2 linked regions of the Geobacter metallireducens GS-15 genome follow. The protein of the gene in region 1 interacts with the protein of each later gene in a pairwise test. Links are inferred from orthologs where the notes say so. Each region holds a gene or a part of one and is shown on either strand. Other genes may lie near its edges.

Region 1 (7,497 bases):
CAAGACCACCTGGTTCACCTTCGACCGGCTCCAGTTCGAGACCGGCAGCGCCGTGCTGAAGCCTTCATCCCAGGAGCAACTCGGCAATATCGCCGCGATCCTCAAGGCGTTCCCCCAGGTGGCCATCAAGATCGGCGGCTACACCGACAACGTGGGTGATCCCCAAGCAAACCTCAAGCTCTCCCGGGACCGGGCAAGCAACACCATGCAGGAACTGGTGAAGCTGGGCATCGATCCCTCCCGCCTTGAATCCGAAGGGTACGGGGAGGAGCATCCGGTTGCCGACAACGCCACGGAGGAAGGACGGCAGCAGAACAGAAGGATCGACGTCCGGGTGACAAAGAAATAGCTGACACGGGGCGCGGATGGTTCATGGGGGTTATCCGCGCCCCGTGTGCATTCAATCGGCAGACCATGACAGGAGTGCCTTGCCATGCGATGGAGTGACGGACGGAGAAGCGACAACGTGGAAGACCGCCGGGGGATGACCGTTGGCCGGAAGGCGGTGGGGGGCGGCATCGGCACGATCATTCTCGCGCTGGTCGCCATGTACTTCGGCATCGACCCGTCGGTGGTCCTGCAGCAGGGGGGCTCTCCCCTCACAGCGCCGACAGAGACGAGACAGGCCGGCAAGCCTCCCGCCAGTGACGAACTTGCCCAGTTTGTGTCGGTGGTTCTGGCCGACACCGAGGATACCTGGCACGAGCTCTTCCGGAAGAACGGCAAGACCTACCAGGAGCCGAAGCTGGTCCTCTTCACCGGCGCCGTGGAGTCGGCCTGCGGCTATGCCCAGGCCGCCATGGGCCCCTTTTACTGCCCCCTGGACCAGAAGGTCTACATCGACCTCAGCTTCTACCGGGACCTGAAGGAGCGCTTCAAGGCGCCGGGGGACTTTGCCCAGGCGTACGTCATCGCCCACGAAGTGGGGCACCACGTCCAGTCGCTCCTCGGCATTTCGGAGAAGGCCCACGACCTCCAGCAGCGGAGCGGTAAGACCCAGGCGAACCAGCTCTCGGTGCGACTGGAGCTCCAGGCCGACTGCCTGGCCGGCATCTGGGCCCACCACGCCGACCGGAGCCGGCAGGTTCTCGAAAGCGGCGACGTGGAGGAGGCGCTCCAGGCGGCCACCAGCATCGGCGACGACCGCCTCCAGCAGCAGGCCCAGGGGTACGTCGTCCCCGAAAGCTTCACCCACGGCAGCTCCGAGCAGCGGGTCCGCTGGTTCAAAACCGGCCTCGACACCGGCAACTTCGGGGCGTGCAATACCTTCGGGGCCCAATCGTTGTAGATTGATGGTGCCTTTCCCCTTGGCACGGTAATCGCCTTCTCGTATTTCGCCTGATACCTCTGCTATCAATGGTGACAGCCGGGCCGACCAGCCCGGCTGTTGTGCGTTTTGAGCACCGATTTGCCGTTTCGAGATTCCAATGCCTGAGCCCTTCACCGGACCTTCCCCCCACGACAAAGCCAATGTGCCAATGTAGCGCCCATCTCCCAATTAGTTGAAATTAGCTAACGTGGCTCGTTATTTCTTGTGATTTCATTAAGTTATGCCTGTGTGTCGAGGGTTCTTACAGATGTGCCCTGGACATTTTACAAAAAGTGTAATGATATTTTAATGTTGGCTCAATTTTAATGTTCAACGTGCGAAGAATCGCCATGTTACGTCATGGCTTGGATTATGCAACTTTAATTTTGAAAAAAGTGCAATAATTCCGTTTGGTTGCCGTTGTGTTGGTTGTGTTGTTTTACTTTGTTACCACCCTGTGCTGGCACTATGAACCTGCCGTAACGCGGTCGATATCTGAGATGCTTACCCATTCCCGTGAGGATGGGTCAAAATCACAGGAAAGGAGGACCGTTACAACACCCATCGGAAGTACAAATCAGTTTGTGAAAGGAGAGTGACAATGAATGGGAAGATGAAAAGTTTCACCAGTAAAGCCTTGGCAATTGCCGCCGGCATGGTAGTGCTGGTCCTCGTTCAGTCAAATCCGACACAGGCGTCGACACTCCAGGTGGGAGTGACCGTGTATGACACCGCCGATCCCACCAATTTCTACAGTCGGGTAATTGTGGACAATGGTGCAGGTGACCTTGATCCGAATCCTCATGCAATCCTCCTCGGGAACAATTTTGAGCCCATCCCAGGTTTTGTTGTCCAAGGTTCATATCATACCGCCCACTTGGAGCCGAATATCCTCACCAGCGCGTCATCGTCCGTGACCAATACCAGGGGGACCACGAGTCGCGCTTTCGTCGTGGTCAGTGATACGGATTTCAAGCCGCCGACCAATGCCACTTTCGTCACCGGCAGCGGCACGTGGACCAATGCGGCAGGCTCGACTATTGCTCTGGGGTATTATAATGATCCCAACAACGGGCAGTATGCTGCTCCGTTCGTTCCATTTGATACCCTGGGAAATCCGAATCCTGCGCCGGTGCTTTTTGCAGATTTTGATAGCTTTGACCAGGGCTGGGCCTCGCTGCTTTCGGGAGATCTGGTTGCGAGCTTCAGCGATACAGCAACCAGTGATCATGATTCGTTCGGTTTCAACGGCGGTCCCTATGGCGTTAGCAATGTCGATCCGTTTTCGATGGCCTTAATGTTCGATTTCAGCGTTGTTCCCAACGGCATGCTGACCTCTCGCGGCCTGTCGATGGAGGCAGACCCGATCCCTGAACCATCCACGTTCCTTCTCCTGGGCGCCGGCCTTGGGGGAGTGGTGTGGCTGAGGCGCCGGAAGTAATTCATTGGAGACATGGTTCCAACCGGTTTCCCTTGGCACGGTAATCGCTCCCTTGCATTTCTCCCGACACCTCTGCTATCAATGATGACAGCCGGGCCGACCAGCCCGGCTGTCGTGCGTCTGGAGCACCGATTCAACCGTTTCGAGGATTATTTTTATGCTTGACCTCTCCACCCTCAATCCACCCCAGCGGGCCGCTGCGGAGCACACCGAGGGGCCGCTCCTGGTCCTGGCCGGCGCCGGCTCCGGCAAGACCCGGGTCATCACGTACCGGATCGGCCACCTCCTTCTCGACAAGAAGGTGAAGGCCGAGGACATCCTGGCGGTCACCTTCACCAACAAGGCGGCAGGCGAGATGAAGGAGCGGGTCCGCGAGCTGGTTGGGCGTGGCAAGGCCAAGGGGATGGTCATCTCCACCTTCCACTCACTGGGGGTCCGAATCCTGCGCCGGGACATCGAACGGCTCGGTTACAAGAAGAATTTCAGCATCTACACCACCTCGGACCAGATCGGCCTCATCCGCCAGGCCATGCGGGAGGTGAACGCCGACGGGAAGAAGTTCGACGCCGAGACGCTCCTCTGGCGGATCTCCGGCTGGAAAAACGGACTCATCCCGCCGGACCGGGCCGTCCCCCGCTACGACGATCCCGACGAGCTCCTGGCCTGCGACGTCTACCCTCGCTACCAGGCGCTCCTCCACGCCTGCAACGCCATCGACTTCGACGACATCATCATGCTGACGGTGCGGCTCCTCCAGGACTACCCTGAGGTGCTGGACCACTGGCAGGAGCGCTTCCGCTATATCATGGTGGACGAGTACCAGGACACCAACGCCTCCCAGTATCTCTTCATTTCGCTCCTGGCGCGGAAGTACCGCAACCTCTGCGTGGTGGGGGACGATGATCAGTCCATCTACGGCTGGCGCGGGGCCGACGTGGGGAACATCCTCGACTTCGAGCGGGACTACCCGGGGTGCCGGGTGGTGAAGCTGGAGCAGAACTACCGCTCCACCGGCACGATCTTGGAGGCGGCGAACCAGGTCATCAAGAACAACGCGAAACGGAAGGAGAAGCGTCTCTGGACCGATGTGGGGGAGGGACGCCCCATCGACATGGTCATCGCCCAGGACGACGAGGAGGAGGCGACCCTGGTGGTGGAGCGGCTCCAGATGGAGCGCTACCAGCATAACCTCTCCTTCGGCGACTTCGCCATCCTCTACCGGACCAACTCCCAGAGCCGGGCCTTCGAGGAGCAGCTCCGCTTCGAGGACATCCCCTACGTGCTCGTGGGGGGGATGCAGTTCTACGAGCGCAAGGAGGTTAAGGACGCCCTCTCGTACCTGAAGGTGATCGACAACCCCCTGGACGAGCAGGCCCTGTTGCGGGTGGTGAATTTCCCCCGCCGGGGGATCGGCGACGGGACCGTGGTGAAGATCAACCAGTGGTCCCTGGAGCACGAATGCCCGCTCTTGGAGGCTATGGGGAGGGTGGAGGAGATCGAAGGCATCCCTGGCGCGACCCGGGAGAAGGTCCTGACCTTCCACCGGCTCATCACGGGCGCGGCCGGGGAGTTCCGCCGTCCGGGAGATCTGGCGGCGCGGGTGAAGGGGTTCTACGACCGGATCGGCCTTGAGGAGGAGCTCTACCGTACCATCGAGGAGCCGGCCACGGCCCGGCGCAAGGTGGAGAACGTGGAGCAGATCATCAACTCCATGGCGGGGTACGAGGAGAGGATTCCGGGGGCGACCCTCTCGGGGTTCCTGGAGAAGGTCTCCCTCATGGACGAGGATCGCTTCAGCGGCAAGGACAAGAAGGAGCATGGCAAGGATGCCGTGACGCTCATGTCGCTCCACTCCAGCAAGGGGCTGGAGTTCCCCTTCGTTTTTTTAGTGGGGTTCGAGGAGGAGATCCTCCCCCACAAGAAGTCCGTGGAGGAGGGGATGAGCATCGACGAGGAGCGGCGCCTCTGCTACGTGGGGATCACCCGGGCCCGCCGGCACCTCACCATAACCCGCTGCCTCCACCGGAAGAAGTACGGCAAGCTCCTGGAGCGGCAGCCGAGCCGCTTCCTGGAGGAGATTCCGGAGCGGCTCGTGCAAGTTCATGAAGGTGAGGTGAAGAAGGCCGCCACCGAGGAGGAGCAGGAGGCCATGGCCCAGGATTTCTTCGCCCGGATGCGGGAGAAACTTTCCTGAAAAAGTTAGTTTGAATAACACGGAGAAACGGAGAGCACGGAGAAAATCAATAACGTTAATGGATTTGGTTGGGGTCTCAGCAGGTGATGCCAATCAGATGGTTTTGAATGGCAATTGACTGATTCTACTCCGTGTTCTCCGGTTCTCCGTGTTATTGAAGGCTTATAAGGCTTATTTGATCGTCTTCTCCCCCGGTTTCCACCCCAGGGGGCAGAGCTCGCCGGTCTGGAGCGCTTCCAGCACCCGGAGGGTCTCATCCACGCTCCGTCCCACCGAGAGGTTGTTCACCACCTGGTACTGGAGGACACCGTTGGGGTCGATGATGAAGAGCCCCCGCAGTGCCACCCCCTCCTTTTCGTCGAGGATGCCATAGCGGGCCGTCGCCTCTTTCTTGTTGTCGGCCAGGAGAGGGTACTTCAGGTCGCCCAGGTCCCCCCGCTTGATCCAGGCCAGGTGAGAGTACTTGCTGTCCACGGAGGCGCCGAGAAGCTGGGCATTGAGTTCCGTGAACCGATCCATGGCCTTGTTGAAGCCGGTGATCTCCGTGGGGCAGACAAAGGTGAAGTCGGCGGGGTAGAAGAAGAGGACCACCCACTTGCCCCGGTAGTCGCCCAGGCTCACCTTCTTGAATTCCTTGTCCACCACCGCATCGAGGGTAAATGGCGGAGCCGGCTCCCCCACCTTGGCCATCTCGGGAGCGGTGCGGACCATCCCCTTGTGGTGCTGGACCATGAGCTCCGTGGCCTTGGTCATGTCGTCGGCTTTTTCGGGGGCGGCGCAGGCTGGGCCCGCAAAGAGTGAGGTGGCGAGGATTGCAGCGAGTAGTGCCGTTATGCGGTTCATGGGAACCTCCTGGTGGGATTTATTGACGACGGAAACGTCACAAGCATATCCCCATCAAAGGAAGTTGCAAGTGGGCAGGGTGATTCAGAAAACGGTTCTCCTGCCACGGCTTTTGTGGTACAAGAGAGCGATTTTTCATCGAGAAAGGAGCACACCATGGGCGAAGAAACCAATCCCCGCGTCGTCATCGAGACATCCCAGGGGAACATCACCGTCGAACTGTTCAAGGACAAGGCCCCCATCACCGTCCGCAACTTCATCTCCTACGTGAAGGAAGGGTTCTATGACGGCCTCATCTTCCACCGGGTCATCAAGAATTTCATGGTCCAGGGGGGCGGACTCGACGAGAATATGCAGCAGAAAAAATACAAATTTGCCATCAAGAACGAGGCCGCCAACGGTCTCAAGAACAACAGGGGAACCCTGGCCATGGCCCGGACCGCCGTGGTGGACAGCGCCACCTGCCAGTTTTTCATCAACCTGGTGGATAACGCCTTCCTCGATCACAAGGGGAAAACCCCTGATATGTTCGGCTATGCCGTGTTCGGCCAGGTTGTGGAGGGGATGGATGCGGTGGATGCCATTGCCCAGGTGAAGACCGGCAATAAGGCCGGCCACTCCGATGTGCCGGTGGAGCCGGTATTCATCACCAAGGCTTCCGTGGTGGAGTAGGCTCCCTGCCCCTCTCCCTTGGGGAGAGGGTGGCCGAAGGTCGGGTGAGGGGAAATAGCGCAGGTTGAGGGTAGATAAAAAGGCCGTCCGAGTCATCGGGCGGCCTTTTTCATGGCAGATTAGTGACGGTCTTGAGGCGGGTGCCGTGTTCCTCCTCGGCCGGCGGTGGGCCGGAGATAACCACCCGGTTGCGTCCCTCCGATTTGGCGCGGTAGAGGGCCACGTCGGCGGCCTTGACGAGTACTGCCTCGACGTTGCCGTCCTCCGGGAAGGAGGAGACGCCGATGCTGGCAGTGAGGCGCCCCTGGGGGAGGTTCTCCTCGTGTGAAAACTCCTCCCCTTCGATCTCGCGCCGAATCCGCTCGGCCACAAAGAGCGATTCCTTCTTGGAGGTGCCGGGAAGGATGATGCAGAACTCCTCCCCGCCGTAGCGGGTTACCACGTCCATCTGCCGGGCGGTGTCGGAGAGGATCCGTGCCATTTTCTTCAGTGCCCGGTCGCCGGCCAGGTGGCCGCAGAGGTCGTTGTAGATCTTGAAGTTGTCCAGGTCGATGAGCATCACGGTGAGGGAGAGGTTCTGCCGGATGCTCCGGGCCAGTTCCTCTTCCATGCGACGCTTGAGAAAGCGGCGGTTGTAGAGGCCAGTCAGCGGGTCAGTGATTGACAGCTGTTCCAGGAAGTCTGCCCGCTCGATGGACAGGGCCCGCTCGATCATGATGGAGGCATGGTCGGCGAAGGTGATGAGCAGATTCAGGTCATTCTCGGTGAAAATCCCCTGATTCTTCTTGTCCGACAGGTTCAGAACGCCGGCGACGCTCTCCCTGAGCTTGATGGGGATGCTGACGAATGACTTTGTCTTGAAACGGGGACGGTTGGGGATGCCGATCCGCTTGTCCTTCTCGATGTCGTTCACAAGGAGGGGGTTGCCGCTGGCCGCCACCTTGCCGGCAATGCCGCTCCCCACCTGGACCACCATGCTCTGGGCCAGCTGCATGTTCATGCCGAGGGCCGCCTCGATTTTGAGGTTTTCGCCGTTTT
Region 2 (7,523 bases), 160 kb from region 1 along the record:
CCTGCTCGGCAAGACGGGTATCGCTCAAAAAGCAATAGCTGTCGTAGCCCGCCGACTTGCAATCATTCTATGGCGTCTATACGTTGAGCAGCGGCCGTATCGAATAGTCATTTCTTAATTGGTGTCGCGACGGCTCTTTTGCCACTGTGGTGGCGGAATAAAAATGGCGAAACCTTCTCTAGGTACCGGATCGGTACTCGGCGCACCTAAGGCGCGAATAAGAAAAGGCATTCTCATAAAAAAGAATGCCCGGAGAGAAGGTTGGAAAGAACGCTCTTTGAAAATATCTTGACAGATGGCCACATAAGGAAAAGGCATCTTCCATAACGGAAAATGCCCCCTGAGAAGGTTGCATCACCTTCGATCTTTGAAATCATTTGACAGATGGCCACATAAGAAAGAGCCGCCCCGAGGGGACGGCTCTTTTTTTGCGTTTTCTATCCGGGTGCCGGTCAGTTAATAAGCCGGCGGGCGATGGTATCGTGGTTCAGCCAGACTACCGGCGCCTGGGGGCTCCAGGAATGATCGAACATGAGGCGTCCCACCGCCTGGAAGACCGATTTCGAGAGTTCAGCGCAGACCACGTTCTTGGGGTCGGCGCTCATGGTCATAAGCTCGTCGGAGACGGTGAGCATGAGGCTCGCCTGCTCCGCGGTATTGTGGTGGGGCCACTGCTCATAGGTCCCGAAGGGGTTCAGGACCGGCGACGAGAGGTAGGCATCGGCCTTGGCTAGGAGAGCGTCAAGGGTCTCCCCTTCCTTCAGGAGCCCCTGGCAGGCATCCCATATGGCCGTGGCCGCGGGTCCGTCCCCTTCCTTCCGCAGGGCCGCCAGCAGCGGGTAGAGGGATATTTCCACCCCCAGAAAGAGGGCGCTGGAGTTGGTCTGGATCTCGGGGGAATTGTAAACCGTGGCCTTCACCCCCTCCTGCCAGGCCTTCGTGGCGACCTCCTCCAGGCGAATCTTGGCCCATCCCTGGAGGTAGGGGGTGTAGGACTGCCACCGGTATTCTCCGCCGATGAGCACCGCGCAGCCGTGGTAGCCGAAGGCCGAATAGGAAATGCGGGAACCGGCCCCCTCCACCCGACTCCGGAGCCCAGCGGTGGCGGCGATGAGGGCGCCGAAGGTGTCGGCGGTCACCTCGTCGAAGGAGAGGGAGCAGAGCTGCCCCACATCGGATTTCCAGAAGGGTCCTGACGCCAGGTAGCGGTCTCCCTGCCCCTTGAAGACCCGGTTCAGGATTGGCATGAGGGTCCTGGCCCGGGGGATGCCACCAGCCATGGTGTGCGCAATGAGAACGTTGGCCCCGGCCGGGATGAGTCCGTCCAGATCTTTGGCGAAGAGAGCAAGATTCTCCCGGAAGCGGGCGAGCCCCTTCTGCCGCGACTCCTCGATGGCGGCCATGTCGAGCCGCGTCTCCACCACCGTGTCGGGCTTTACCCCCTTGAGGCGGTCAGCGGGGGTGAGGCCGTCGGCGGCCGGCTCCAGGTCGAACCCGGCTTCCAGCGGCACGTTGATGATCTTCCCACCAAGGTTCGCCTCGGCCTCGGCAAGCTCCTCGGGAGTGAGGGGACGGAGCGGTCCGTTGTTGTCGCGGCGCCCCACGGTGGCACCGATGATGGTCATGCCGGCTTTTTTTGCCTCGTCGACGATGCCGTTGGCGTACCCCCGGCCGAAGAGTTCGCCGAATAGGACGAAGACGTCGCCCTTACCATAACCGGCGGTCGCAGGAATCTGTTTCAAAGGATTGTATTGGGTCATTGGGGAAACTCCTCTTTTTAGTCTTTCTCTTCCACGTCCACGATCACGCCGTGTCCGAAGCAGACCCCCCGCTTGGCGCTCTTGATGAAGTCCAGAAGGTAGCGGACATCGTCGGTAATGGTGAGAGTGCGCTCCGCCTCGGCCAGGGCGTTTTGCATATTGAGCCCCGAAAGGAAGAGGAGTTTGAAGGCATTCTTGATGGCGCGGATGCGGGCCTGGTCAAAGCCGTTGCGGCGCAGTCCCACGAGGTTCAGAGCCTTAACCGTGTGGGTGTCGTCCATGATGCAGAAGGGGGGCACGTCGCGGGAGGTGCGGGAAAGCCCCCGCATCATGGCAAATTTTCCGATCCGGCAGAACTGATGCACCACGCAGTTGCCGGAGACGATGGCCCGGTCCTCCACCACCACGTGGCCGGCCAGGAGCACCCCGTTCACCAGGATGATATTGTTCCCCAGCACGCAGTTGTGCCCCACGTGGGAGTTGACCATGAAGAAGTTGTTGTCGCCGACCACCGTGTTCGTCCCGGGCCGGTTCCCCCGGTGGATGGTGGCACCCTCGCGGATGATGTTGCCGTTGCCGATGATGGTCCAGCTCTCCTCCCCTTTGTAGCCGAAGTCCTGGGGGTCATGGCCAACGATGGCTCCGTAATGGATCGTGTTGTTCTCGCCGATCTTCGTCCAGGGGCCGATGACGGCGTTGGCCATCACCTTCGTGCCGGCGCCGATGGAGGAATGGTCCCCCACGATGACGTTGGCGCCGATCTCAACGCCGTCGGCGATGGTGGCGGAGGGGCTTATCTGTGCTGAAGGATGGATGCTAGTAGTCATGACGTTTCTCCAGGTTTTCGAACTTGGTGTACTGGCCGTTGAACAGGAGCTTTACCGTTCCGATGGGGCCGTTACGCTGCTTGCCGATGATGATCTCGGCGTCCTTGTCGTGCTCCTTGGTGCAGGAGCCGTCCCGCTTCTTGCAGTCGTCGCAGTAGACGGCGTCCCGGTAGACGAACATGATCACGTCGGCGTCCTGCTCGATGGCGCCCGATTCCCGCAGGTCGCTCATGATGGGGCGCTTGTCGGTGCGGCTCTCCAGGGAGCGGTTCAGCTGCGACAGGGCCACCACCGGCACGTCCAGTTCCTTGGCCAGGGCCTTGAGGGAGCGGGATATCTCCGAGATCTCCTGCTGGCGCGACTCGGTGCTCGACCCCCGCATGAGCTGCAGATAGTCGACCACGATGAGCCCCAGACCGTGCTCCGCCTTGAGACGCCGGCACTTGGCCCGCATCTCCAGCACCGGGATGGCCGGAGTATCATCGATGAACATCTTCGCCTTGGCCAGCTTGTCGGCCCCGCTGGTCAGCTTGTGCCAGTCGGTATCCACCAGATGGCCGGTCCGCAGGCGGCTCGCGTCGACTCGGGACTCGGAGCAGAGAAGCCGCATCACCAGCTGCTCCTTGCTCATCTCCAGGGAGAAGATGGCCGCCGGCGCCGGCGTGCTGGCGTGGGCCGCGGCATGCTGAGCGATGTTGAGGGCAAAGGCGGTCTTCCCCATGGAGGGGCGACCGGCGATGATGATGAGGTCCCCCCGCTGGAAGCCTGCAGTCATCTCGTCCAGGTCGTAGAAACCGGTGGGGACGCCGGTGACATGCTCCTTCTTCTCGTAGAGGGTCTCTATGTGCTTGAAGGTATCCTTGAGGATGGTGCCGACCAGCGTGAACGCGGGGCGAAGCTTGTTGTCGGCAATTTCGAAGATGTTCTTCTGGGCCGTGTCGAGAAGCTCCTCCACCCCGGTCTCCACGTCGTACCCCTTGGTGACGATGTCGGTGGCCGCGGTGATGAGACGGCGGGTGATGGACTTCTCCTTCACCATCCGGCAGTAGTAGGCGATGTTGGCGGCAGTGGGGACGTAATCGACCAGGGTGGCCAGGTACGCGGCCCCTCCCACTTCCTCCAGCTCCCCGAAGCGTTTGAGCACGTCGGTGAGTGTAATGAGGTCGCAGGGTTCGTTGCGGGTGGAGAGGTCCACCATGGCCCGAAAAATCTTCCGGTGGGTCTCCCGGTAGAGGTCGTCGGCCTCGATGATCTCCAGGGCGCGGTTGATCGCCTCGTTTTCGAGGAGAATCCCGCCGAGGATCGACATCTCGGCCTCAATGCTCTGGGGAGGAACTTTTCTCAGGTCTACTGCGGACATGGCCTGCCTTGGGAATGTTTAAAACGAATGCCGGAAGCAAGTGGGGGAAGGGGGTACTATAACTCGCGCCGCCTACCCGGTCAACGATTTTGACCCGCCTCCCCATCGGCACAAAAGCAAAGGCGGGGCGACCAAACAGCCCGCCCCGCCCTTCATTCCTCCGCGCAGCACCGGGTTTCAGTCACAGTCCTCCCGCCACAGGCACTGGTCCTGACCACAGTTTGCGGCCTTTCCCTCGGCATAGCAGTCGGAATTCCCTTCCATGCGCTGGATGGCCTTGATCAGCTCGGCCTTTTTCAGGGTGCCGGCCTTGACCCCCCGCTGCTTGGCAATTTCCTTGATCTCCTGCATCTTCATGGTGCTTTCCTCCCGAATGAGCTTTTCTGCTGAGGCCTCTGTTGTTCCGATTATCATCGTCATGTTACCGCGTTATGACGTTCTTACAACATGTACCAGAAGATCGGCTGTTCGCAACTGCAATCTCCCGGTTATGTTCAACTTCCCTCTCGACAAAATGAAAAATATTACATAAGATTGCGACCTGCATACTGTATACAGAAAACTCCTCATAAACCCACGCGAAAGGAGAGCATGTATGTCCACCAAGCCGTTCGTTTACCAGGAACCCTTCCCCCTCGAGAAAGATGAGACGTCGTACTACAAGATTCCCGACTCGGAGAAGTATGTCAGCGTCGCAACTTTCGAAGGGAAAGAGGTCCTCAAGGTCGATCCCGAGGCACTCACCGTCCTGGCCAACACGGCCATGAGGGACGTCTCCTTCCTGCTCCGCCCCGAGCACAACGAGTCGGTGGCCAAGATCCTCCGGGATCCGGAAGCCTCCCAGAACGACAAGGGGGTTGCCCTGGCATTCCTGCGGAACGCCGAGATCGCCGCCAACTTCGAGCTCCCCCTCTGCCAGGACACCGGCACCGCCACCGTCGTGGCCAAGAAAGGGCAGCAGGTTTGGACCGGCGGAAAGGACGAGGAGTTTCTCTCCAAGGGGGTCTACAAGACCTACACCGAGGAAAATCTCCGCTACTCCCAGACCGTGGCCCTGGACATGTACAAGGAAGTCAACACCGGCACCAACCTGCCGGCCCAGATCGACATCCAGGCTGTGGACGGCGATTACTACAAGTTCCTCTTCATGGCCAAAGGGGGGGGCTCCGCCAACAAGACCATGCTCTACCAGGAGACCAAGGCACTCCTTACCCCGGACAGCCTGCTCAAGTTCCTGGTGGGCAAGATGAAGTACCTGGGAACCGCCGCCTGCCCGCCGTACCACATCGCCGTCGTGGTCGGCGGTACCTCGGCCGACGCCTGCATGAAGGCGGTCAAGCTCGCCTCCGCCAAGTACCTTGACGCCCTCCCCACCACGGGGAACGAGCACGGCCGGGCCTTCCGCGACGTGGAACTGGAGGAGAAGCTTCTCCAAGAGGCCTACAAGCTCGGCATCGGCGCCCAGTTCGGCGGCAAGTACTTCGCCCATGACGTACGGGTCATCCGGCTTCCCCGCCACGGCGCCTCCTGCCCCGTGGGGATGGCGGTCTCCTGTTCCGCCGACCGCAACATCAAGGCCAAGATCACCCAAAACGGCCTCTTCGTCGAGGAACTGGACCGCAATCCGAGCCGACTCATTCCCGAGCAGTACCGCGGCAAGCATGAGCACGGGGTCAAGATCGACCTGAACCGCCCCATGAAGGAGATCCTGGCCGAACTGAGCAAGCACCCGGTTTCCACGCCGCTGCTGCTGAATGGCACCATCGTGGTGGGGCGCGACATCGCCCACGCCAAGTTCAAAGAGATTCTCGACAGCGGCAAACCGCTCCCCGACTATCTCAAGAATCATCCGATCTACTACGCCGGACCGGCCAAGACCCCGGCTGGCAAGCCTTCCGGCTCCTTCGGCCCCACCACTGCCGGCCGCATGGACTCCTACGTGGATCTTCTCCAGGCGAACGGCGGCTCCATGATCATGATCGCCAAGGGGAACCGGAGCCAGCAGGTGACCGATGCCTGCAAGAAGCACGGCGGCTTCTACCTGGGCTCCATCGGCGGCCCTGCCGCGGTCCTGGCCGAGGAGAACATCAAGAAGGTCGAGTGCATCGACTTCCCCGAACTGGGGATGGAAGCGGTCTGGAAGATCGAGGTCGAGAACTTCCCGGCCTTCATCCTGGTGGATGACAAGGGGAATGACTTCTTCAAGCAGTTGGGTCTGTAGTATCCCCCATGAAAGTGGCAAAAGCCCCCGGTCGTATCTCGCGGCCGGGGGCTTTTCCGTGTGCGGAAGGGAATTCTCCCTACCCGCGCGGGGAGCGCGTTTACGGCCACAGGCCCGGGGTTTGGACTTGACAGAGGGCGCTGGGATGACGTATACCAAAAACAACCACTGTTTTATCTTGTTTTTTCGAACCGTTAGCCGCTTTACCGCGAACACGTCGCTACAGTCTCACAAACTTGCATAATCAACATCACGAAAAGAGAAAAACCATGCTTACCATGAAACCCGAATTCGTTGCCCAGCTGGAACGCGTCCTCAGCTCCGTGGAGATGCTCCTCCCCCGGGCCGTAAAGCCGGTCAACTGGTCCACCTGCTACGCCGCCAACTGGCGCCGCCATTCCTTTTCCGGCTTTCTCCAGGCGGTCAGGGTGACCGATACCACCTCCCTCCATGAACTGCTGGGAGTGGAGAAGCAGAAGGAGATCATGATCAGCAACACGCGCCAGTTCCTGAAGGGGCTCCCAGCCAACAACGCCCTCCTCTGGGGATCCCGGGGGACAGGGAAGTCGTCACTGGTGAAGGCGCTCCTCAACGAGTACGCCTGCGAGGGGCTCCGGGTCATCCAGGTGGAGAAGGAAGACCTCATCTATCTCTCGGACATCTTCTCCGCCGTGGAGGGCGAGCCCTACCGCTTCATCCTCCTCTGCGACGACCTCACCTTCGAGCCGGGGGAGCTGACCTACAAAATCCTCAAGAGCGCCCTGGACGGGTCGGTCTACTCCCCTCCCGAGAATGTCCTGATTTACGTCACGTCCAACCGCCGTCACCTCCTTCCCGAGTACGAATCAGACAACATCGGCTGGAAGCTGGTCAACGGCGAACTGCAGGAGAGCGAGGCCACGGAGGAAAAAATCGCCCTCTCGGACCGGTTCGGCCTCTGGGTGCCGTTCCACGTCTTCACCCAGGACCGCTACCTGGAAGCGGTGCGCCTCTGCGTGGAGCGCGAGGCCCGCACCCGGGAGGTGGATATCCCCTGGTCGGAGCAACTAAGGCTCGACGCCATCCAGTGGTCCCACGACAAGAAAAAGCGCTGCGGCCGCACCGCCTACCAGTTCTCCAAGCACTGGGTCGGCAAGTACCTCCTGGCCAGACAGGCCGCGTGAGGCGCCGACTCCCATGAAGCGGAGCATTGCCCCCCTCCTCGTCTGTCCCGCCTGCCTCCCCAAGGAGCGCCCCCTGGAGCTCACGGCCACCGCCGAAGCGGACGGCGACATCACGGCGGGCCACCTCTCCTGCAAGGGATGCCGGCGCCGGTTCCCGATCCGGGACGGTATTGCCGTGCTCCTTCCCGATCC

The links.
Region 2: the proteins of GMET_RS13655 (region 1) and dnaB interact in binary tests that used the Escherichia coli proteins (3 or more experiments, as listed by UniProt). The link is inferred for Geobacter metallireducens GS-15 from one-to-one orthologs.

What each region holds. Positions count from the first base shown.
Region 1 is NC_007517.1:3,074,697-3,082,193, reverse strand. What follows is about bases 2,499-5,425. They hold GMET_RS13655 (ATP-dependent helicase), read left to right. Parts: upstream 2,499-2,907; coding sequence 2,908-4,944; downstream 4,945-5,425. Other genes in these bases: GMET_RS13650 (peroxiredoxin), read right to left, coding at 5,116-5,425; GMET_RS13660 (PEP-CTERM sorting domain-containing protein), read left to right, coding at 2,499-2,750. Outside these bases: GMET_RS13670 (OmpA family protein), read left to right, coding at 1-349; GMET_RS13665 (KPN_02809 family neutral zinc metallopeptidase), read left to right, coding at 434-1,288; more of GMET_RS13660, read left to right, coding at 1,911-2,498; more of GMET_RS13650, read right to left, coding at 5,426-5,634; GMET_RS13645 (peptidylprolyl isomerase), read left to right, coding at 5,944-6,459; GMET_RS13640 (diguanylate cyclase), read right to left, coding at 6,569-7,497. UniProt on the Escherichia coli protein: Rep helicase is a single-stranded (ss)DNA-dependent ATPase involved in DNA replication; it can initiate unwinding at a nick in the DNA. It binds to ssDNA and acts in a progressive fashion along the DNA in the 3' to 5' direction.
Region 2 is NC_007517.1:2,913,106-2,920,628, forward strand. What follows is about bases 1,763-4,715. They hold dnaB (replicative DNA helicase), read right to left. Parts: upstream 3,948-4,715; coding sequence 2,577-3,947; downstream 1,763-2,576. Other genes in these bases: lpxA (acyl-ACP--UDP-N-acetylglucosamine O-acyltransferase), read right to left, coding at 1,778-2,587; GMET_RS12900 (SAP domain-containing protein), read right to left, coding at 4,125-4,367; GMET_RS12905 (fumarate hydratase), read left to right, coding at 4,543-4,715. In the rest of the region: GMET_RS12880 (IS110 family transposase), read left to right, coding at 1-118; GMET_RS12885 (enoyl ACP reductase FabMG family protein), read right to left, coding at 453-1,760; more of GMET_RS12905, read left to right, coding at 4,716-6,168; GMET_RS12910 (ATP-binding protein), read left to right, coding at 6,438-7,331; GMET_RS12915 (methyltransferase domain-containing protein), read left to right, coding at 7,345-7,523. UniProt on the Escherichia coli protein: The main replicative DNA helicase, it participates in initiation and elongation during chromosome replication. Travels ahead of the DNA replisome, separating dsDNA into templates for DNA synthesis.